Regions from separate parts of the Thalassolituus pacificus genome, predicted to be linked through region 2. Evidence: predicted binding sites of a transcription regulator. Region 2 holds the regulator's gene; each other region holds the start of a gene.
The links. Region 2 encodes FNR, which switches genes on or off when oxygen is low (the NO sensors DNR and NnrR bind a similar motif). Its sites were predicted from a motif close to TTGATNTANATCAA; they were not measured.
Positions count from the first base shown of each region.

Region 1: ccoM (cytochrome c oxidase subunit CcoM) is a predicted target of FNR. The motif match lies at 3,469-3,482, and genes of this name have one in related genera.
Region 3: NYR02_RS13405 (TraR/DksA family transcriptional regulator) is a predicted target of FNR. The motif match lies at 3,370-3,383, and genes of this name have one in related genera.
Region 4: petA (ubiquinol-cytochrome c reductase iron-sulfur subunit) is a predicted target of FNR. The motif match lies at 2,432-2,445, and genes of this name have one in related genera.

Region 1 covers NZ_JAOANI010000028.1:281,575-287,387, reverse strand. Annotated here, with positions in the region: gene mrdA (penicillin-binding protein 2) at 1-182, shown strand, start outside; gene rodA (rod shape-determining protein RodA) at 182-1,327, shown strand; gene mltB (lytic murein transglycosylase B) at 1,339-2,313, shown strand; gene NYR02_RS15960 (septal ring lytic transglycosylase RlpA family protein) at 2,310-3,083, shown strand; gene ccoM (cytochrome c oxidase subunit CcoM) at 3,190-3,309, opposite strand; gene NYR02_RS15955 (hypothetical protein) at 3,758-5,200, shown strand; gene NYR02_RS15950 (FecR family protein) at 5,212-5,813, shown strand, end outside.
Region 2 covers NZ_JAOANI010000019.1:23,504-29,316, reverse strand. Annotated here, with positions in the region: gene NYR02_RS10765 (heavy metal translocating P-type ATPase) at 1-2,248, shown strand, start outside; gene ccoS (cbb3-type cytochrome oxidase assembly protein CcoS) at 2,252-2,449, shown strand; gene NYR02_RS10755 (sulfite exporter TauE/SafE family protein) at 2,446-3,108, shown strand; gene fnr (fumarate/nitrate reduction transcriptional regulator Fnr) at 3,194-3,961, shown strand; gene NYR02_RS10745 (hypothetical protein) at 4,215-4,709, shown strand; gene ttcA (tRNA 2-thiocytidine(32) synthetase TtcA) at 4,845-5,696, shown strand; gene NYR02_RS10735 (hypothetical protein) at 5,734-5,813, opposite strand, start outside.
Region 3 covers NZ_JAOANI010000020.1:83,318-89,130, forward strand. Annotated here, with positions in the region: gene NYR02_RS13380 (sensor histidine kinase) at 1-515, opposite strand, end outside; gene NYR02_RS13385 (response regulator transcription factor) at 555-1,250, opposite strand; gene NYR02_RS13390 (late competence development ComFB family protein) at 1,348-1,623, opposite strand; gene NYR02_RS13395 (CBS domain-containing protein) at 1,750-2,178, shown strand; gene NYR02_RS13400 (HD domain-containing phosphohydrolase) at 2,166-3,293, opposite strand; gene NYR02_RS13405 (TraR/DksA family transcriptional regulator) at 3,439-3,771, shown strand; gene NYR02_RS13410 (potassium channel family protein) at 3,768-4,610, opposite strand; gene NYR02_RS13415 (OsmC family protein) at 4,743-5,180, opposite strand; gene NYR02_RS13420 (Tll0287-like domain-containing protein) at 5,182-5,757, opposite strand; gene NYR02_RS13425 (rhodanese-like domain-containing protein) at 5,767-5,813, opposite strand, start outside.
Region 4 covers NZ_JAOANI010000028.1:22,030-27,842, reverse strand. Annotated here, with positions in the region: gene NYR02_RS14740 (cytochrome c1) at 1-422, opposite strand, end outside; gene NYR02_RS14735 (cytochrome b) at 425-1,657, opposite strand; gene petA (ubiquinol-cytochrome c reductase iron-sulfur subunit) at 1,657-2,253, opposite strand; gene rpsI (30S ribosomal protein S9) at 2,477-2,869, opposite strand; gene rplM (50S ribosomal protein L13) at 2,874-3,305, opposite strand; gene NYR02_RS14715 (hypothetical protein) at 3,529-3,840, opposite strand; gene NYR02_RS14710 (ATP-binding response regulator) at 3,920-5,626, opposite strand; gene NYR02_RS14705 (response regulator transcription factor) at 5,745-5,813, opposite strand, start outside.

The DNA of each region.
Region 1 (5,813 bases), on a different contig from region 2:
ACGATTCTGAATCCCTGCGCGAACGCTGGCGTGATCACGCCCTGTTTATTGCTTTTGCGCCGGTGGAAAAACCTGAGATCGCTATCGCCGTGGTGATCGAAAACGGTGAGTCCGCTGGCCGCACCGCCGGCCCGATCGCACAAAGCATCATTAACGAATACCTCGGAGGCGCAGAAGGCTAGTGGCTAATACTGATTTCAGCCGCACCATGGGCAGCGGCCACCAGCAACACGGTTTTGACCGCAGCCGCGCCTGGTTTGAGCGCATGCACATCGACCTTGTGTTGTTTTTGCTGATTTTACTACTGGCCTGCTGCGGTCTGTTGATTCTCTACAGCGGCAGTGGTCAGGACATGACCATGGTGAAACGTCAGGCGCTGCATTTTCTGATTGGCTTTGTGGTGCTGATTGTTGCGGCACAGTTCCCGCCGCGCTTCTATCAGACTGTTGCTCCCTGGGCGTTTGCTATTGGTGTCATCGCCCTGATCGGCGTACTGGTCATGGGCGTCGGCGCTAAAGGCGCACAACGCTGGCTGGCCATTCCCGGCCTGCCGCGCTTCCAGCCGTCAGAGCTGGTCAAACTGGCACTGCCGTTAACCGTCGCCTGGTATATGTCGACCCGGCCGGTTCCGCCGCGCTTGTTCGATCTGATGAAAGCCATGCTGATCATCGGCCTGCCAACGGTGCTGATTCTTAAACAGCCCGATCTGGGAACCTCCATTCTGATCAGCGCCTCCGGCATTCTGGTGCTGTTTTTTGCCGGTATGTCCTGGACGCTTATTCTGTCGATGATCGGTATCGTTGCCTCGTGTGCGCCGCTGATGTGGTTTTTTGTGATGCGCGAATATCAGAAGCAACGGGTACTGACCTTTCTCAATCCGGAAAGCGACCCTCTCGGTTCCGGCTGGAATATTATTCAGTCGAAAACCGCTATCGGTTCCGGCGGTATTGACGGCAAAGGATTTTTACAGGGCACGCAATCACAACTCGAATTTCTGCCCGAGAGTCATACCGATTTTATTATTGCTGTACTGGCCGAAGAACTCGGCCTGATTGGCGTACTGTCGCTGCTGACACTGTATTTCCTGATTATTATGCGCTGTCTCTATCTTTCGTCACGCTGTGAAACTTTATTCGGCCGTTTGTTGTCCGGTAGTCTGGCAGTTACGTTTTTTATTTACGTGTTCGTAAACATAGGTATGGTCAGTGGCATATTACCAGTGGTCGGCGTACCCTTGCCGTTGGTGAGCTACGGTGGCACCTCGGTAGTCAGTCTGTTGACGGCTTTCGGATTAATTATGTCTATGTATACCCACCGGCAGAATTAGGATAAAAATTTATGCGCATTTTTCGCGACACTCTGACAAAGCTGAGCAGCACACTGTTGTTATGTGCCGCGTTGCCCGTTTCGGCAGCGTACGATCAGCACCCGCGCAGCGAAGAGTTTATTGCCGAAGCCAGCAAAGAATACAAAGTAGACCCGGCGGAAATCCGTACCTGGCTGAGCCACGCCGAAAAACTCGATTCTGTGCTGGAAGCGATTGCCCGTCCGGCTGAAAAAGTAAAAGAGTGGGACGAGTATCAGGATATTTTTCTGACCAAAAAACGCATCTCCGCAGGTAAAGCGTTTTTGCAGGAACATGCCGAACTGCTGCAACAGGCAGAGCAAAAATTTGGTGTTGATAAACACATTATCGCCGCCATCATTGGTGTAGAAACATTTTACGGCACCCGCCAGGGGAATTATCGCGTACTCGACTCGCTGGCAACGCTGGCATTTGATTATCCGCAACGCCCCCTGTTCTGGCGCGAATTAAAGGCGTTTTTTGCCCTGGCTCGCGATGAAGAAATTGATCCGGCCAACATCAAAGGATCTTATGCCGGTGCCATGGGATACGGTCAGTTTATTCCCACTAGCTTCCTGCATTATGCCGTTGATGCCGACAACGATGGCAAACGCGATCTTTGGGGAAATCCGGCCGATGCGATTTTCAGTGTCGCCAATTACTTTAAACGCCACGGCTGGCGCAACGGTGAAGCGGTAACCCAACGCGTACGCGTAACGGGTAAAGAATACGAAGCCATCATCAACGACAGCCTGAAACCCAAGTGGACCGTGGCTGAATTAAAAGCACTGGGCGTTGAGCCAACCAGCAAAATCGCCGATGAGCGCTCAGCAAACCTGATTCGTCTGCAAGGAAAAGTCGGCGCTGAATTCTGGCTCGGCGAGCACAATTTTTACGTCATCACGCGCTACAACCACAGCCGTATGTATGCCATGGCGGTCTATCAATTAAGTGAGGCGCTGCGTTGAAAGCGGCGACTTTACTGCTGGCGCTGACCCTGGTGCTGGCAGGCTGCGCCACCTCACGTTACCAGCACGCCAACGATTTCACTCCGGTTGCACTTGCGGACATCCATAAACTGCCGGAGCCGGAACCCAAAACCGAGCCGCGCAGCAGCATGGGTAATCCACGCAGTTATCAGGTATTCGGTAAGGAATATCAGGTAATGGACAGCGCCGATAATTACAAAGAGCGCGGCATTGCTTCCTGGTACGGCATGAAATTTCATGGTCACCGCACGTCCAACGGTGAAATTTATGATGTTTACCAATTCACCGCCGCCCATAAAACCCTGCCTCTGCCCAGCTATGTGCGAGTGACACGTGTGGACAATGGTCAATCCATTATTGTCCGCGTCAACGATCGCGGGCCTTTCCATGAAGGACGGATTATCGATCTGTCTTACGCGGCGGCGGTAAAGCTCGGCATTAATAAGATGGGCACCGCGCAGGTCGAAGTCGAAATTGTTAAACCACCGCACGCGCACAGTGTTCGCTGGGTTCAGGTCAGTGCGCTATCCGATGCGGCAGCTGCACGCCGCTTACAGGAGAGCCTGCAACGCTCATTAGCGCCCATGACCTGGCCGGTCAATATCAGTACTCAGGATGGTGGCACAGGTTTGCACAAGGTCCGTATCGGGCCGGTGCCGGAAGGCGAGGATCTGAATGCGGTGATCGAACGTCTCAATCAACTGAATATCCGTCAACCACTGCTGCTGGCAGCACACCAGTTGAACTGAAGTTATACAACGCACAGACAAAAAAAGGGGCCATGACTACAGATGTCAGGCCCAGAGGCAAGGTACTCAGCGCAGAAACAGTAAAACGAAAGCGGTACAGCGTGACTTATTCGCCAGTGCCGTGTTTTTCGATATCTTTCTTCACAGCCCAATACACACCGCCAAAGAAGGCGCAGGTCAGGGCAACAATAATCAGACCGGAAAATACAACTTCATCCATAAACATAATGCTCACCTCTCAGTTGGGCAGTGCCGTTCGGTTGTGGCAATGGCGGCAGCGGCTGCTTCATTGCGCTTGGTATGAAGTCACTTTAGCAAGGGCTGGTTGGTCAGAATTGATACAAATCAACGAAAAAAACGCCGCTGAGGGCGGTTGATCACGAGCTTGACGCACGTCAAATAACCATACTGTTAATATGACTACTGGTGCGAACTTTGCTGTTCCAGCAAGTGCCGGATCGGCAGAGAAATCAGCGGCTATTTGCTCTTTCCTGCTCCGGCTTTTTGCCGCGCCATCAATAGCAGGACGACGCGCAGGCTGATGCCGGGCTTGTCACTGTTGACCCAAACGCCAGATACCATCGCTCTGGCGCTTCTGCTGTCAGCTTAAGCCGGCTTTATTCCTTATCCACACAGGCTCAAAGATTGGTATTTATCGTCAGGCAGTGCAAACTATGGCAATTGGTGATCATAAAGGACTGGGCAAGGTGAAAGGACCTACACCACAAGCAGCCTCGCGGCTGTTGCTGTGCGGATTATTGTTCTCTGCCTCTGCCCTGCAGGCAGAAGAAACAACCTCAGACGCCCAACCTGCAGCCAACAACAGCACAACGCCGAAGCTTGCCACCGCACCGAAGCTTGTCACGCTGGAGCAGACCAACCAGCAACTGGCCGTTCTGATTCACAATCAGGATTATCTCGCCGCCTATCAGCTGGCTAAACCGCTGCTCAGTCTTTATGAAGGCGATCCGTCATTTGATTTCTATTACGGCTTCAGTGCCGCCCAACTCGGCTATTTTAACGAAGCCCTGTTCAGCTTTGAGCGCCTGAACAGCAATTACCCGAGTGTCGCCCGTTATCGGCTGGAATTAGCCCGCGCGTATTACTATCTGGGCAACTACGATGCCGCCGAGCAGCAATTCCTCCAGGTGCAAAGCAGCAATCCGCCCGCGCAGGTGCAGCAGACTATCGGGGAATTCCTGCAACGTATTCAGGAGCAGCGTCAGGCGGTCTTTCCTTCATGGGGTGGCTTTGTCTCGGCCAGCGGCGGTTATGATTCCAATTACAACACCGCTACCGATCTGAACGAGGTCGATCTGCTGGATGGTCTGCTGACCGCCAGGCTGAGTCGTGATCAGCGCGCCCAAGGCAGTGGCTACTATCAACTGCGCGCTCAGGGCAGCTATATCAGCCCGCTAACCCGGCGCAGCGCCTTGGATCTGCAACTGGGCGCCAGTCGTAAAGACAATGCCGCCGATGACCTGTTCGATCTGGATAACCTTTATGCCAGTGGTGGTATGCGTGCCATCCGCGGTCGTCATAACCTTCGCCTCGGAGGCCGTTACAGCCATTACTGGCTGGGAGGGGACGACCTGCTGTCAGAGTTATCCGCCAATATCGAATGGCATTACCGGCTCGCTCCTCAATGGCAGACTCAGGCCAGTCTGACGCTGAGTGATCAGGATAACCTGCGCAATAACGATCTTGATCTGCTGCAGGCAGAAACGCAGCTTGGTGCCGCCTTCTCGGCGGAGCAGTTTTCTGTCCAATTCGCTCTGGTATTAGCCACAGATGATGGCGAACAGGATTATCAGGCACGGGATACGCTGGGACTGAATATCAATGCCCAGCAGTTGCTGAATATTCACAACAGCCTGTATGCCAGCCTGATTCTGCGCGATTACCAGTTTCAGGGCGAAATCCCCGCGGACAATTTGCTGGCCGGTGGTGAAACCCGCGCCGAACAAATGACTCAGGCCATGGTGGGTTACGGCTATACCCTGCTGCCAACGCTGACGTTTTACACCCAGCTCAGCCACGTTCAATACGACAGCAATCTTCCCTTATACGAGTATGACCGCACGCTGCTGGAAGCGGGCGTCAATCTGACATTCTGATGGAGACCATCATGCACCGAATTATGCGCTCTGCCTGGCCACTGCAGGCACTGATGATACTGACACTGATGCTCTGGCAGACGTCGGTACGCGCCGCCGAGCTGGCCGGCCACATCATTATGGTAAAAGGCGATGTAAGTGCTCAGGCCGCCGACGGCAGCAGTCGCAACCTGAAACGCCGGGATGAAATTTATATTAACGATACCATCAGCACCGGCGCCGGCAGCCGCGTGCAGATCCGCTTTATTGATAACGCCCTTCTGGCACTGCAATCAGACAGTAAGCTCAGCATTCATGCCTACCAGGAGGCTGACGCCGATGGCAAAGGTGAAAAAGCACTGATGGAACTGGTCGAAGGCGGCTTCCGCACGCTGACCGGTACCATCGGCAAGGGTAACAAAGAGGCTTATCGGGTCGACACGCCGGTCGCCAGCATTGGTATCCGCGGCACCATGTACACCACCCTGCTGGCGAAGGGCAAACTGATCGCCGGCGTCTGGAAAGGCGGCATTACCCTGTCATCGTCACAGGGCAGTTTTAACCTCGGCCAGGATGCCGATTTCAACTTCGGCGAACTTGGCAACAGCGGCTTTCAGGGAATGCTGGAAGCGCC
Region 2 (5,813 bases):
GGCCGAGCTGGAAGACAGCGATCTTTCTGCACGCGAATCCCTCACGCTGTATGACAGCGAAGCCCTGCAACGCCGCTTTGTCGCTCATTTGAGTGGCAATCAACAAGGCGAAGCGGAAGCCACTTTTATTATCGACGGCATCAGCTGTGCCGCCTGCGCCTGGCTGATTGAGCACCGCGTCGGCCAGTTGCCCGGCGTAAAAAACGCCGTGTTAAATCTGTCAAACCACCGTTTGGTGGTGCGCTGGCAGTTCGACCAGATTGCCGTATCCAGTATTGCCGAGGCGATTTACCGCCTGGGCTACAAAGCCTCGCCTTTTTCAGCCACCGAACAGGAAGAGCAACGTCACCGCGAGGGTAAACTGGCCATCCGCCGCCTGGCCGTTGCCGGTATCGGTACCATGCAGGTGATGATGATGGCCGTACCGCTGTACGTTGGCATGGCCGAGCAATACGAGTTTTTTATGCGCCTCGCCTCGATGGTGATGACCCTGCCGGTGGTGATGTTCAGCGCCCGGCCGTTCTTTACCGCCGCCCTGCGTGATCTGCGCACCCGTCACCTGACGATGGATGTGCCGGTGTCACTGGCCATTGTGCTGGCATTTTGTTCGAGCATCTGGAGCACCCTGAATCAGGGTATCGAGGTCTATTTTGACTCGGTCTGTATGTTTACCTTTTTCTTGTTACTCGGCCGCTTTCTGGAAATGCGCGCCCGTCACCGGATGGGTAAAGCCGGTAATAATCTGTTGACGCTGCTGCCCAACATCGCGCTGAAAGTTGATGACGGCGGTGTCGAGCACGTCATCGCCAGTGAAGATATCCGTATTGGTGACGTGCTGCGTCTCAAACCCGGCCATGCCATTCCGGCTGACGGCGTGGTGATGGAAGGCCGCAGCTCGGTCGATGAAGCCGCACTCACTGGCGAATACCTGCCCATCAGCAAAAAAGCCGGTGATCGCCTGATCGGCGGTACGTTTAACGTCGAGAGTCCGCTGCTGATGAAGGTTACCGCCACTGGCGCCGAAGCGCAGTTGTCGACCATCATGCGCCTGATGGATCGTGCCCAGCAGGAAAAACCGCGCGCGGCGCTGCTGGCCGACAAAATTGCCAGCCACTTTGTTGCGGCGGTGCTGATCATTTCCAGTTCGGTCTTCACCTTCTGGTGGCTGCAAGGTAATGAACACGCCTTTTTTATCGCCCTCAGCGTGTTGGTAGTCACCTGCCCCTGCGCTCTGTCACTGGCCACGCCAACCGCTCTGACGGCGGCAACAGCTGCACTGCGCGAACGCGGCCTGCTGATCAGCAAAGGCCATGTACTGGAAGTGCTGCCACAGATTAACCGTGTGGTGTTCGATAAAACCGGCACCCTGACCCAGGGCAAATTAACCCTCGAGCAGGTCGAACCTCTGGCGGATCTGGATGAAACCCAGGTGCTGGCGCTGATCGCCGGATTAGAGAAGCACTCGACTCATCCGATTGCCCGTGCCTTCCGCGCTATTAAATCCGCGGCGGTAGAGAACACCGAACAAACCGCGGGTCAGGGTATCAGCGGCCAGTGGAACGGTCTGACCCTGCGTTTTGGCCGGGCTGATTATGCCTGGCCTGCCGCCCCTCTGGCGGAACCCGACAGCAACGCAGCCGGTCAGTGGCTGTTACTGGCCAGCGACCAGCAGCCGCTGGCCTGGGTACGCCTGAACGACAGCCTGCGCCGCAACGCGGCGTCGATTGTCAGTGGTCTGCAACAGCGCGGTATTGCTGTCTCTCTGCTGACCGGCGACCCCGGCGCATCCGGTCAGGTGGTGGCTGATGCACTGGGTATTACCGATCTGCAGACCGGTGTCTCGCCAGAGCAGAAACTGGCGGCGGTACGCGCCTGGCAGCAGGCGGGTGAACGGGTCATGATGGTGGGTGACGGTATTAACGATGTGCCGGTTCTTGCCGGTGCGGATATTGCTCTGGCCGTTAACGAGGCCACCGATCTGGCCAAAACCAACGCCGATGTCATGCTTACCAATGGCCGTCTGGAAACCTTACTGACCGCTCTGGATGGTGCTACCAAGACGCGCCGTATTATTGCCCAGAACATCGGTTGGGCTTTGCTGTACAATCTCATCGCACTGCCGGTGGCTGCGGCAGGTTTTGTTCCGCCCTGGGCTGCAGCGATTGGTATGTCATTCAGTTCGCTGCTGGTCGTTACCAACGCCCTGCGCCTGAACCGTTTGCCAGCTCCTGACTCCTCTGAGGTTTGATCGATGGATATCATTTACATCCTGGTACCGCTGTCTCTGCTGCTGATCGGCATTGCTGTACTGATCTTTTTCTGGGCGGTGAAAAGCGGCCAATTTGAAGATATGGAATCCCCCGCCCACCGCATTCTGTTCGATGACGATGAACCCGTCAGCCGTCCGCGCAACGACACACAAGACGATAAGCCGTCCGACAAACCATGATTGAACCGCTCTCGCTGCTGACCGCGTTTCTGCTCGGCCTGTTTGGCTCCAGCCACTGCCTGGTAATGTGCGGCGGGATTGCCGCCGCCATTGGCAGCAACGCCGGCACGCAACGTGTGCGCGTGACTCTGCTGTTTAACGCCGGGCGCATACTCAGTTACAGCATCGCCGGATTGATTGTCGCCAGCGCCGGCCTGTGGCTGCAGAGCCAGCACCAATGGCTGATGCTGGTATTGCGCACGCTGGCGGCACTGATGCTGATCCTGATGGGCCTGTATATTGCCCGCTGGTCATTAATGCTGACCCGTATCGAACAACTGGGTCAGGGAATCTGGAAATACCTGCAGCCTCTGACACGCCGTTTTATGCAGTCACCACGCGCGATTGATCGCTTGTGGCTGGGCATGCTCTGGGGCTGGCTGCCCTGTGGCCTGATTTACAGCACGCTGAGCTGGGTTGCCGCAAATGGCCAGCCTTTGCTGGGAGCCGCCGCGATGTTCGCCTTTGGTCTGGGTACCCTGCCGGCACTGTTTGCCAGCACACTGGCGGCCAATGTTCTGACGCCGTTTCTGAGCAATAACCGCGTGCGTCAGGTTGCCGGAGGATTACTGATAGGATTTGGCCTGTGGACGGCCGCTTCGGTCTGGCTGCTTTCTTGACAGATCGCGCGCTAATGCCGAACATAGCCGCAACTGTTGCACTTGTTACCTACTCCAGTGTTGGAGTTTTACTCAGGAATCAGTCATGAAAACGACACCCGTTGCGCCTGCTCCCATGCGGGGCACTCAACCACACTGCCAGACCTGCTCACTGAATGCACTGTGTCTGCCACTGTCCCTGAACGATTCCGATATGGAGCGCCTCGACGATATCATCCGCCGCGGTCGTCCGATTCAGAAAGGCCAGCTGCTGTTCCAGCAAGGCGAAGCGTTTCAATCCGTCTTTGCGGTCCGCACCGGCGCTCTGAAAACCTACACATTAGCCAGTAATGGCGAAGAACAGATTACCGGTTTCCACCTGGCCTCAGAACTGGTCGGTCTGGCCGGCTACGATAACGGCAACTATCCGCTGACCGCCAAAGCACTGGAAACCACCACCGTGTGTGAAATTCCGCTGCAACAACTCGACACCCTGGCCGATGATCTGCCCGATTTACGCAAACAGTTAATGCGCACCATGGGCACTGAAATCCGTCACGACCAGAACATGATGTTGCTGCTCAGCAAAAAGAACGCCGAAGAGCGCGTCGCCTCTTTCCTGATTGATATTTCCCAGCGTTACTCACGCCGCGGCTTCTCGGCCAGCCACTTCCGCCTGCCGATGTCACGGGTGGATATCAGTAATTATCTGGGTCTGGCGGTTGAAACCATCAGCCGGGTTTTTACCCGCTTCCAGAAAAACGGTCTGATCGAAACTCAGGGCAAAGAAGTGATCCTTCAGGACGCCGATATGCTCTATGAGCTGGCGGGCCTGAACACTGACAAAGAGTGTGCCGTTCATCCGCAGGAATAAGCAGCCTTCAGCCGCACGTTGAAAACCGGTCACTGACCGGTTTTTTTATGCCTGTATTTTCATTCGTTAACTCAGGTCACGGTGGTACGGGAAATGCTTTGTCTGTAGTAAAGGCTGAACGGATGTTATTTTTCTGGCGCCGGTTTCCAATCATTCTATTGGCAATTGGTATAAAACGGCGGCAGATAAACCAATCTGATCTAAGATTGCAGAATAGCGTCATTCAGCCGATATGACGTATAAGGAGGTGACCATGGGCATCTGCGCAACCGAATTAACCCGCTGGGTAATCCAGCCAACCCTGCAGCGTATTGGCGTAACCGCGCCGATGGCCTGCACTCTGCTGCTGGCGACAGCTGCACAGGAGTCGGCGCTGGGATCTCACCTGAAGGTCGCTGGCCAACGCGGCCTGGGCATTTACCGTATTCACAGCCTGACCCATCGTCATGTCTGGGATGCTTATCTGGCGCAACAACCGGAATTGGCCAGCACCGTACGCGGCCTTGCCAGTCAGCATGACTTTCTGAATCATCCCCACGCCGAACTGACCACCAACCTGTCGTATGCTACCGCCGTTGCCTGGTTCATTTATGCCCGCAATGGCGATTTCGTATTACCGGAGACAGCCACCCCGGAACAGCTTGCCCGCTTATGGAAGCGGTTTTACCACCCTCGCAGCAGCGTCAGCATTGAAGACTTCTGCGCCAACGTTGCCGAAGTCAGCGCCCTGCTCGACCGTGCCGCCTGAGCAGGCGATACCCCTTTCTGCTTACGCCCACAGACGGCGACTTTCCCTACAGAATTAACTGCCAGAACTGCGCAGGCGGTTCCTTCACCCGGTGCATTCTGCTATAAAGCGGGCGCAATTATTCAGGGTGTTTTTATGATCGAATCCGCTGCCGAGCGCAAAGAGCAACTCGAGTTCAACAAACTGCAGAAGCGCCTGCGCCGTAATGTCGGCAAGGCCATTGAAGACTACCGCATGATCGAAGACGGCGATAAGGTTATGGTTTGCCTGTCCGGCGGTAAAGATTCGTACACCATGCTCGATATTCTGCTGAGCCTGCAAAAAAGCGCGCCGATTCATTTCGATATCATTGCCGTGAATATGGACCAGAAACAGCCCGGTTTTCCGGAGCATATTCTGCCGCAATACCTGACCGAGCTGGGCGTTGATTTTCATATTGTGGAAAAAGACACTTACAGCGTGGTGAAAGACATCATTCCGGAAGGCAAAACCACCTGTGGCCTGTGCTCGCGCCTGCGTCGCGGCACCCTGTACGGCTTTGCCGAAAGCATCGGTGCCAATAAAATTGCTCTTGGCCATCACCGTGATGACATCATCGAAACCCTGTTTCTGAATATGTTCTATGGCGGAAAACTCAAAGCGATGCCGCCTAAGCTGTTAAGCGACGATCAGAAACACGTACTGATCCGCCCGTTGGCTTATTGCAAAGAAAAAGACATTGAAAAATTTGCCGAGGCACGGGGCTTCCCGATCATTCCTTGTAACCTGTGCGGGTCGCAGGAAAATCTGCAACGCCAGAACATTAAGATGATGCTGGAACAGTGGGACAGAGAGCAGCCGGGGCGCAGCGAGAATATCTTTGCCGCTATCTGTAATGTGGCACCTTCGCAATTAGGTGATACTCAGCTGTTTGATTTTGTCACCCTGCAGGATAAGCAGGACAAAGGTCATCTGTTTACCCGTCTGGATGTGGTTCAGATCGACTGATCTGACTGCTTTTTTGCCGGCAAAAAAGAAAAGGCGGTCACAAACCGCCTTGCAACATGCTGGTGACCAGCAGCTGATAATCCCCCGGCCCTTTCACAATAAACTCCATTTTATAGC
Region 3 (5,813 bases), on a different contig from region 2:
ACGCTGCGCTGCAAAGACAGCAACGGCCGCGCCATGTAGCGCGACAGCACAAATCCCCAGATAGCAAACAGCAGCAGCGATGCCAGAAATCCCCAACCGAGATAAGCCGGTAAGTTAAACACCGCCAGCGGGTGCAGAAACTCAACCACCAGCAGATAGACCCGGCCATCGTGACTCTGCAGCGGTGCCTTCACCAGAATTTCGGTTTGTCCGAGTGGATTAACCCGCGCCTGATAAGAGTCGGACGCAAAGGCGTATTCCAGAACATCGGCCGGCACATGGGGCAACAGGCTGATGCCCTGATCGTCAAAGACATAAGCATTCACACTGGGATGGCGCTCGAAGGTCAGCAACCATTCGAGCAACAAGGGTTCTCCGCCACGCTGCAGAATCAGCTCGGCCGCGGAGATATAACCGCCCGTAGGCGCAATCAGGTTAACGGAGTCGTTAGACCACTGGCGGTAATACATCGCCAGTAACAGGGTCACCAGCGTGGCCACTAGACTGGTGACCATAAAGGCGAGGTAGATCCGAATAAAGATGCCGCGCACGAATCAGGCCTGAGCCATATCCTGTTCCGGAGCGTACATGTAGCCAACGCCACGAATGGTACGGATACGGGCATCGCCGTTGCGGTTAGGTCCGAGCTTTTTACGCAGATTACTCAGATGCATGTCCAGACTGCGGTCAAACAGCGTCAGGGAGCGCTGCATGGATTGCTCCGCCAGGCGGTTTTTCTCCACCACTTTGCCCGCGTCGCGAGCCAGTACACTGAGAATATTGAACTCGGTGACGGTGAGTTCTATGGCTTCGTTGTTACGCAGCACCTGATGCTGGTCGAGATCGATCACCAGTTCATCCAGCTCAATATTGGCCGAGACAACCTCGGCGGAACGATTGCGCCGCAATACCGAACGCAGACGCGCAGACAGTTCACGGGGATTGCAGGGTTTCGGCAGGTAATCGTCAGCACCAATCTCCAGACCTTCAATACGGTCAATCTCATCACCTTTGGCGGTCAGCATGATAACCGGCAGATCACTGCGCTGGCGGATGCTGCGCAGAATTTCGAGGCCGTTACCTCCCGGCAGCATGATATCGAGAATAACCGCCTGGTATTTGCCGGTCAGTGCTTCGCTCAGTCCTTCGTCGGCGGTATGTACCGTCGTGACCTTAAACAACTCACGTTCGAGGTAACGGCGCAGCAATGCACACAGTTCCTGATCGTCATCAACCAATAACAAATTCATAAGTTCCCCCGGTTATGGGGCTCAGTGTCAGAGAAAAAGCGCTGTAGTTTCAAGCAGCTGAACCGTTTCTTTACATTATGTAAAGAAACGGACGTTATTATTCTTCACGCCGGTGCTCGGCAACGAAGGTAATGGCCTCGTCGACGGCCTTGATAACACTGTTATTGGTCTGCACCAATTCGTCCGGTGTCATGAAAAACGCCATATCCACTTCAAAGCGGATATAGCGTGGTGGCAGGCGATTCAGCGCAACACAGGCAATGTCTGCCATATGCTCAATGCTGACCTCCGGCGTCTGGCCATGCAGACGACGCAGAATCTCTTCCGCAACCAGCTGCTCATAGTAATTACGAATGTGATTATTGATGCTCATGCCACCCTCCTTTAAGTAGTCTCAGCATAGCACTCCGGCTATTTCCTGCTTTACTGATAAACAGAGTACAACCACTCCGGGATGGGCGCTAACGCCGTCAATCCGGACTTTCTACAGGAACATGATATGAAATTGGTCAGCGACCTGATGACCCGCGAACTGCTTACCCACTTACCTGACGATACCCTGCAGGATGCCGAACAAACCATGGGGCGCCATCAGATCCGTCATATTCCGGTGGTCGATGAAGAAGGGAAAATTTTTGGCCTGCTCAGCCAGAAAGAGTTTTTAACCGAAGCGTTCCGCATTACCGATAAATTCGGCGCGCATAACATGCAGACGTATCTGGCCAAGACAACCCTGCGCTCCTGCATAAACACTGACGTACAAACCATTCCGGCTGATATGCCACTGACCACCGCCGGGCAACAATTGCGTAACAGCCGCCAGGGCTGCTTGCTGGTCACCGACAGCGACAATCATCTGATTGGCCTGCTCAGTTCGAAAGATTTCGTCCGCCTGGCGATTGAATTACTGGAACGTCAGGACGGATAACGCCGCTGAATATCATCAATCTGTTGTGGATGCTGCAATACCGCATCCACACAAGCCTGGTCGAGTTCGTGCGCTACCGCCATTCTCTGTAGCTCAGCAAAGACGTTTTCCTGTGGCCACGCTTCTTTATAACTGCGTCGGTTCAGCAACGCATCGAGAATATCGGCAACAGCAATAATGCGCGCCTCCAGCGGAATATCATCCCCCTGTGCGCCCAGATAACCGCTGCCATTCAACTTTTCATGATGAAACTGAACGATATTACGCAACATTTCCGTATGCTCCATATCACCCAAAGAAAAGTGTGCCAGCGCCTGATCAACAATGTCGCGCCCCTCTTTTACATGCGTTTTCATGCGCTCAAATTCATCGCTGCTCAGAGGGCCGGCTTTGTGCAGAATACTGTCCGGAATCGTTATTTTGCCAATGTCATGCAGTGGCGCAAACAAAGCCAAGTATTCGATAAAGGCATCACTTAACTGCAGTGTTTTCTGCAGCGAACGGGCAATCATACGCGCATAAGCCGCCATGCGCCGTACATGCGCATCGGTTTCAACTGAACGCCGGCCGCTGACATCGGTGGCAAAATTTACCAGCGCCTGCATGCGGCGAACGGCATCCTGCTCACGCACCAACAGCTGAGCGATCAGGTGCGCCCAAAGATTGCAGTAGGCAATTTTCTGTTCAGAAAAATAATCGCGCTGTAATGAATTGAGAAACAGAAAACCCAGTAATTCTCCATCGTTAAACACCGGCATCGTCAGGCTGGCACGATACCCCTGTGATAACAGAGCCTCGGTATGAGCTGACCAGCGTGTATTGCGGAAGCAGCGCATATCATTCACCACACGCACCGCCGGTTTTTCGGCCAGTTCGCGCAATGACGGAACATCATCAAGACCGACGCTGTAACCCAGCAACGGTGAGGCATCGTCGCTTTCATAAATAAAGGTCGACAGCAGGCCGTCATCGTCGTTGTACAGCACCAGAGCAAAACGCTGAATGCCTTCATACTGCTCGCGTAACACGCGGTAAAGGCGTTCGATACGCTGCATAAAATGCATTTTATGACCCAAAGCCTGATAGGGATCGTTAAGAAACAGGGGTTCTTCCATGTCTGCTCTCGCCGCCATTCAACAGCCACAGTGTAGGCCAACTGGCCCGCGCCCGGCGGCAGAGAATGCTGCCTTCCTGATACACATCAAGGTGAAAAGCCAACCACTGGCCTAGCCTAAAGTAAAGCTAACAAAGGAAAGTGATATGGATACCAGCGCCGTCAGACAAGTCTTAACACAGCGTAAAGCCATGCTGGAAAACCGCGCCAGTAAGGTTGAGCGTGATGCCAGTCACCGCGATGAGCCACTGTCGGCGGATTTTGCCGAGCAGGCGGTCGAACGGGAAAATGATGATGTTCTGCACGCCATCGCCGGTGAATCTTTACACGAGATCACGATGATCAATCAGGCTCTGACACGTTTGGATGCAGGTATTTATGGCGAATGCAGCGAATGTGGAAATACCATCGACGAAAAACGCCTGCAGGCCGTTCCTTACACAACCCAATGTATCCAGTGCGCAGAACAGACTGATTAACGCTCGCCACCATCCAGGTCGCGTCCCTGTTCACGGCGTTGCTGCTCAGCTTCCAGGGCAATGGTCAGCAGCTGATCCAGTTTGGTTTCCAGCTGCTCCATACGGCTTTCCATTTTAGCCAGCCGGTCGGCATTCGCCGTTTCTTTGGCGATCAGATCCTCTTCTTCCTGCTGCATAAAGAACGCTGAGAAGCTGGCGGTCATCATCGAAAATAAGCCAATACCCATCAGAATCAGCACCGATCCGAATAAACGCCCGGCGGTGCTGCCCGGCACAATATCGCCATAACCGACCGTCGTCACCGTCACCCAGGCCCACCAGATACCATCCATCGGTGTCTGCACATTGGGATCAATCACAGCCATTAAGGTGCCGGCCATAATGATGATGATAAAACTCACCATCAGCGTTGGCCCCAGATGATTTCTTCCCATAATTTTCTGGAACGAGCCGGACATATTCATCAACATGGTGAACATCGCCAACAGTCGCAATGCGCGTAATCCACCGGCGTGAGGAAAGGCCTGCCAGAGCAACGGCATACCGGCAATCACAATCACCAGATTGCTCCAGTTATTACGTAAGTAGCGCGCTTTATCGTCGACCACGGCGGTCAGCACCAGCGTTTCCAGCAGGAAAAACGTCCACAGAAACCAGTCGGTAATGTAGGTGTATGGCAGTGGGCCATCGGCGCGGGCTTCGAGATACCACTCGAACACAATCCAGAAGGCGATAAGAATCATCGGCCATTCAAACATGCGGCCGATGCGCCGGGCGCGGGCATTTTCGTTGTTATCAACGCCGGAAAGGCCGACCATTTTAGAAAAAGAGAGAATCATCAAAGCTCAGTTCAGCACCGTCGGGTAAGCCGCTTTATAAAAACGGGTTACGTAAAAGAGTAGCCGAATCTTAACGCTAAAACGCGACGCAGATCATCCGGCAAGGAAAAACCGGCGCCTTACCATCCGTATTCAGAACTGCGGATTAACCTGAACGTCGCTGGTGGTGGAATTGGCAATAAAACAATGCTGATGCGCTTTATCATGCATCGCCAGCACCGCCGCCTCATCCGGTTGCTTATCGCCGCCGAATACCGCTTTCGGATTCAGGCGGATACACGACACCCAGAATTTACCATCTTCGCGCTGTGCCATTTCTGCCACCGCCGAATCTTCATACGACAATACCTGCAGGCGCTTTTTAGCCGCTAAGGCGAGAAAGGTCTGCATATGACAGCTGGCCATCGCCGCCGCCAGCATCTGTTCGGGGTCCGCGCCAAAATCATTACCCGCGCCGCCAGCAGCCAGACTGACCTGCGGTAAAAACTGAATATTGTGGCGGCGTTCAAACCCCTCATGGGAAAACTCACCCTGTTTTTCCCAGCGAATATCAATCCGGTGTTCTGACACGTTATTGCTCCAGTGTTTTACGTAATGTGAAAGCGCCGCGCAGATCACCCACGTTAAATCCGCGCGCCTGATCGGCAGGATACAACTCGTCCAGCTTGGCGGTTACCGATGGTGCCAGCTGCGCGCCGTGACACGTCAGGCACAGCGGTGCGGTCGGAATGGCTTTCATATAGCGAAATTCGCCATCCGCAAGGGTCGTGGCTTCGATGCTCATCGGGTCTTCACCGGCCTGCAGCCGCTGTGCAAAATCTTCCAGCGTTTGCTGTTCCCAGGCGTCGGCAACATTGTCCGGGTTACGGATTTTTGTTGAGGTGCGCGCCACCTGCCAGCCATTCTGGCTCAGCCCGGCGGCAATGACCGGGGCTTCGGTATTGCACAAATGAATCGCTGCATCCGGGCCACTCGACTGAATCCCCTGTTTCAGGGTTTTCTGCAGCGCCTGAGCAAAGGCTTTGGTCTGCATCCGCGCTTCCTGCGTCAGTTGTGCTTCGTTTGTCGCAGGCGTGTTTTGAGCCAACGCCAACGGCGTCAGACTGAGCATGGCAGTGAGCACCAGACTGCGTTTTAACATTTCCATAGCAACTCCTCAGCGATACACGCTTGGGTCAACTTCAACTTTGTGTACTGTGCCGC
Region 4 (5,813 bases), on a different contig from region 2:
GCGTTGTTGACGCCCCAAGGACGGTTTGGATCCTCGTAGAAGCTGCGCATGTAGGTGTATACCCAATCCGGGCGACGTACACGGGCAACCAGAGTCAGATCCGGAGGTGTAGCACCGAACCAACGCTTGGAGTCTTCTTTGTGCATACCGATGGTCATCAGTTCACCGAATTGCTTATCGGCAAAAATCAGATTCTCTTTCATCTGCTCTTCCGGAATACCCAGGTCGCGGGCAACACGGTTAAAGCGGGCGTGCTCCAGAGAGTGACAGCCCATGCAGTAGTTAGCAAAGGTCTGAGCACCACGCTGCAAAGAGGCAGTGTCTTTCAGGTCTGTCAGGTGCTTATCCAGATGCACATCGGCACCGGCCGCAATAGCAAAAGCTGGAATAAATGCGGCAATTAACGCGAATACTTTTTTCATTATCAGTGGCCCCCGGTTACGCGCTCTGGTACTGGTTTGGTTTTTTCCATGCGGGTGTAGAACGGCATCAGCAGGAAGAAACCAAAGTAAATAACTGAGCAGAAACGAGCCAGGAAAGTATTCAGGTCGTTCGCTGGCTGAGTACCAAGCCAGGTCAGTTCAACGAAGGCTACGGCGAAGACAACAATAAATACTTTGCTGATCCAGCCTTTGTAGCGCCAGCTCTTAACCGGGCTGCGATCCAGCCATGGCAGAACAAACAGAACGGCAATCGCAGCGGCCATGGCAATAACGCCCAGCAGCTTATCCGGTACTGCACGCAGGATGGCGTAGAACGCACCGAAGTACCAAACAGGAGCAATGTGTGCCGGAGTTTTCAGGCCGTTAGCAGGCTCGAAGTTCGCGTATTCCAGCATGAAGCCATTACCTTCAGGGAAGAAGAACAGCACAGTACAGAAAATCATCAGGAAGACGACAATACCCACCAGGTCATGCACGGTGTAGTAAGGGTGGAATGGAATACCATCCAGCGGCTTACCGTTTTCGTCTTTCAGTTTTTTGATATCAACGCCATCCGGGTTATTGGAGCCCACTTCGTGCAGTGCCAGCAAGTGCAGAACTACCAGCATGACGATCACCAGAGGTACCGCAACCACGTGCAGGGCGAAGAAACGGTTCAGGGTGGCACCGGAAATCAGGAAGTCACCACGAATCCATTCAGTCAGTGCATCACCGATACCAAAAGGAATAACCGAGAACAGAGAAATAATTACCTGCGCACCCCAGTAAGACATTTGTCCCCATGGCAGCACGTAACCCATGAAAGCTTCCGCCATCAGAGCCAGATAAATCAACATACCGAAGATCCAGATCAGCTCACGTGGCTTCTGGTATGAACCGTACAGAATCGCACGCATCATGTGCAGATAAACGGCAATAAAGAAGAAGGTAGCACCGGTGGAATGCAGGTAACGGATCAGCCAGCCCCACTCAACATCACGCATGATGTATTCAACAGAGGCGAAAGCGCCTTCTGCACTCGGAATGAAGTTCATGGTCAGCCAGACGCCGGTCAGGATCTGGTTGGCCAGCATCATCATTGACAGAACGCCAAAGAAGTACCAGAAGTTGAAGTTTTTCGGCGCATAGTACTTAGACATATGCTTTTCATAGGTCTGGGTGACCGGCAGACGGTCGTCAATCCAGCCCATCAGAGTGTTTTGCTGCTTACTCATTAAGCGTTCTCCTCGTCGACACCGATCACCAGAATGTTTTCACCCTCAAAGGAATAAGGAGGAACAATCAGATTGGTGGCTGCCGGTGAGCCGTTGAATACACGACCAGACAGGTCGAAGCGGGAACCGTGACATGGGCAGAACCAACCACCCTGCCAGTTTGCATCGAACGTTTCCGGCTGAACTTCAGCGAAGTATTTCGGCGCACAACCCAGGTGAGTACACACACCCAGCAGAACAATAAATTCTGGTTTACGTGAGCGATGGATATTGTCGGCGTAAGCTGGCTGCTGTTCTTTTACGCTGTTATCCGGATCTTTAAGGCGACTGTTAAGTGCCGGTAAATTATCCAGAGTTTCCTGAGTGCGGCGGGCAATATACACCGGCTTACCACGCCATGCGGCGGTGAGCATCGCACCCGGCTCAATTTTGCTGATATCGACTTTTGCCGGAGCACCTGCTGCTTTCGCCTTCTCACTTGGCAACCAAGATTTCACGAAGGGTACTGCGAGAAAGCCAGCGCCGACAGCACCGACGCCGGCTGTAGCGCCTACGAGCAGAGTACGCCGACTTTTATTCACGCCGTCTTGACTCATTACCATCTTCTCCCATCAAAAAAATTCTTTTGTGCTACAAGGTCAGGAGCCTGTTGTACTTTTTTTGCACAGACCCAGCGTAGCATACAGAGCGGCGCACATAGTAAAGAAATTGGGAGGTGGAAACAACCTGAAAAACCCACAGAACATGGGGTTTTGGACATAAAAAAAGCGTCCATTGACATAAGCCAATGAACGCTTCTTTTTGTATCCTTCGAGCGAATTAACGCTTGGAGAATTGTGGTTTCTTACGTGCTTTACGCAGACCCACTTTCTTACGCTCAACTTCACGAGCATCACGGGTAACATAACCCGCTGCACGCAGAGAAGGACGCAGAGTTTCGTCGTATTGCATCAGCGCACGGGTAATACCGTGACGGATAGCACCGGCCTGGCCGTTACCACCACCGCCGTTGACGTTAACAATAACGTCAAACTTGGTCAGGCTTTCAGTCAGTTCGAGTGGCTGACGAACAACCATGCGAGCGGTTTCACGACCGAAGTAAACATCCAGAGGACGTTTGTTAACGACAATGCTGCCTGTACCAGGACGCAGGAACACACGAGCTGTGGAAGTCTTACGACGACCGGTACCATAGTATTGAGTGACTGCCATCATATTATCCCAGTTTCAGTTCTTGCGGCTGCTGAGCGGTATGCGGATGCTCGCTACCAGCATAAACTTTCATTTTTTTGTACATGGCACGACCTAAAGGATTCTTTGGAAGCATACCTTTAACGGCCAGTTCGATTACCATTTCAGGCTTATGGTCGATCAGTTTCTCGAAAGAAATAGACTTCAGACCACCTGGGTAACCAGTGTGATGATGGTACATCTTGTCACTGGTTTTATTACCGGTAACTTTTACTTTGTCTGCATTGATAACAACGATGTAATCGCCGGTATCAACGTGTGGAGTGTATTCTGGCTTGTGCTTGCCTCTCAGACGGCGAGCAACCTCAGTGGCCAGGCGACCCAGCGTCTGTTCAGCTGCATCAACTACAAACCACTCACGTTTTACGGTTTCGGGTTTCGCGCTGTATGTTTTCATCAATTTCTCGCCTTTAAGGGCATGTTGATTCGAAAAGAGGGCGGCATTCTATAGGAAGGAAGATCCTTCCGCAAGTCATAATCCTGTATGAATTATGATCCGGCCGGTAACTCAGGCAAAGCCCGGACCGGTACAGAGATGGCGCCCGCCGGCACAGTAAAAGAAACCGCCGCTTGCAGGGCTGCAAGCGGCGGTTCAGGTATCTGTGCTGGCTGTGCTTTGATCAGTAATGTTCCGGCTCGCGGAACTTCACCAGACCGTAAATCAGGGTCAGCATGGTGACCATGATATCGAGCAGGATGGCCAGGGCCATCATAGTCGAGGTGTCTTCCTGCTGGTCGTAACCCAGCGTTTGCCCAACATAGAAGCAGGTAACGCTGACGACAAAACCAATCAGGATGCAGGCTACCAGAAAATAGCCCTTGCCGTCATCCATCGTGAGCGTTTCATCCAGAACCTTTACCTGCAACAGGAAGTAAGCGCCGTAACAAAGCAGACATGCCAGCGCCATACCGACCAGAAAATAAGCAACCATAATCATTAACCTGCAGAACAATAACTGGTTAAAGACTAGTTCAGATACGGCAGGCCGCAAGACAACGCTGACCGTACTGTCAGCGAGCCTTATTGCCACTCAGTGCGCTTTTCTGCTCTTCATCGCGCCGCAGTATGCGCGACACCAACATTCTCAGCTGCGCAGGCTTGATGGGCTTGTGCAGATAATCCAGCTGCAGGCGGCGGAATTCATTGACGACGTCATCACTGGTATCTCCAGTAACAATCAAAGCCGGCACATCCGCAATAACCGAGCGGATCACAGACACAAAGTCACAGCCATTGTATTTTCCTGGCATGCGATAATCGGCAATCAGTAATTGTGGGCAGAATCCATCATGGACAGCCTGAAGGGCAGATTCTGTGGTCAGAAAACCTGTACATTCCGCGCCCCATGACGATAAAAGAGAATCCGTTGCTTCAAGGATCAATGCCTCATTATCAACAATCATAACCCGCAGGCCATCAAGGCTTCCTGAAATACTGCCGCTCTCAGCAGTATTCAACATGGGAGGCGCGCGTTCCTCCTCTTTGCCGGGAGGCAATGTAATAATGAACTCCGTTCCTTTGCCCAGTTCAGAGCGCACCTCAATATCATGACCCAGGAGGCCCAGAATCCGGCGTACTATCGCCAACCCCAGCCCCAGCCCCAGACGGCGGTCCCGCTCCTGATTCTCAACCTGAAAAAATTCCTGAAAAATAGCCTCCAGGTTTTCAGCGGATATGCCGATGCCGGTATCCCGGATATGCATGCGTACGGCACCACCATCGACACTCTCAAAACGGACATCCACTTTACCATGTTCGGTATAACGGAATGCATTGACCAGCAGATTGGTGATAACCCTTTCCAACAAAATGGGATCCGATTTAACGATATGCCGCCCATAGTCAACATTAAAGTCCAATCCCTGCTGTCCGGCCTTCAGCTGAAACTGACACTCCAGTTTGTGAAATATATCCTCCAGCATAAAGCTGATACGACTTACCTGCACATTGCCGGAGTCGAGATGCGATACGTCAAATAATGCATCAAGAAGCTCATTAAGCGCCCCCACTCCCTGACGAATATTACGCAAATCGGTTTGCATCTCAGGCTCCCGCACTTTTGCAGCAAGAATCTCGGTATACAGGTTGACCGCCTGTAACGGCTGGCGCAGATCATGGCTGGCAGATGCAAGAAAGCGCGACTTCTCCTCACTGGCCCGGTTTGCCCGATCCGTCTGCTGCTGTAAATCGGCAATCAGATCAAGGTTGGCGTATTTAAGACGAATAGAGTTGTCGATAACTCTGTGCACCGTCCGGCTGAAACCAAAGGTGGCAAACAAATACACCGCGGCACCAAATCCCATCCAGCGATACATATACTGATCCTGAGTAACCATACTCAGGATCATCGGCAGCATAAGCGGTGCTGAAAACAGGATATAAGATACTGGCCGGGATGAAAGCGATACCATGCTACCAGCGATCATGCTGATAAAGGTCAGTATCAGATAGGCAAGGTTATTAATATTCTCTGCATCAAACAGTACTGCACCACCAGCTCCCCATACGCAGCCGGTAAGAAAAATCAGAAAAGTCTGATCTCTGCCGTAGCGGAATATTTCTTTGTGCGTACTGATCGTATTACCCGGGTAATGATAATGCACCATCCGGATTGCGAGCATAATGTAAAGTGCAATACTCCAGAGAATTACCCGCGTCGCATAATCACCTCCCCAGAAGACAATTAATAAAGGCACACTGCCCAACAAATTACCCATGAGGATCATTGGTGTATTACGGCGAACTACCCTGATTTTTTCAGCAAGGATCTCGTTTTCATATTCGGATGACGTGGCAGTATTTTGGTCAAACCATAATCGCTGCATAAATACTTGCCTAATCAAGGCCCAGCTGGTGTGCTTTTTTACTGGACTCAGAGCGGCTCTGTGCTCCCAGAGCATGAAA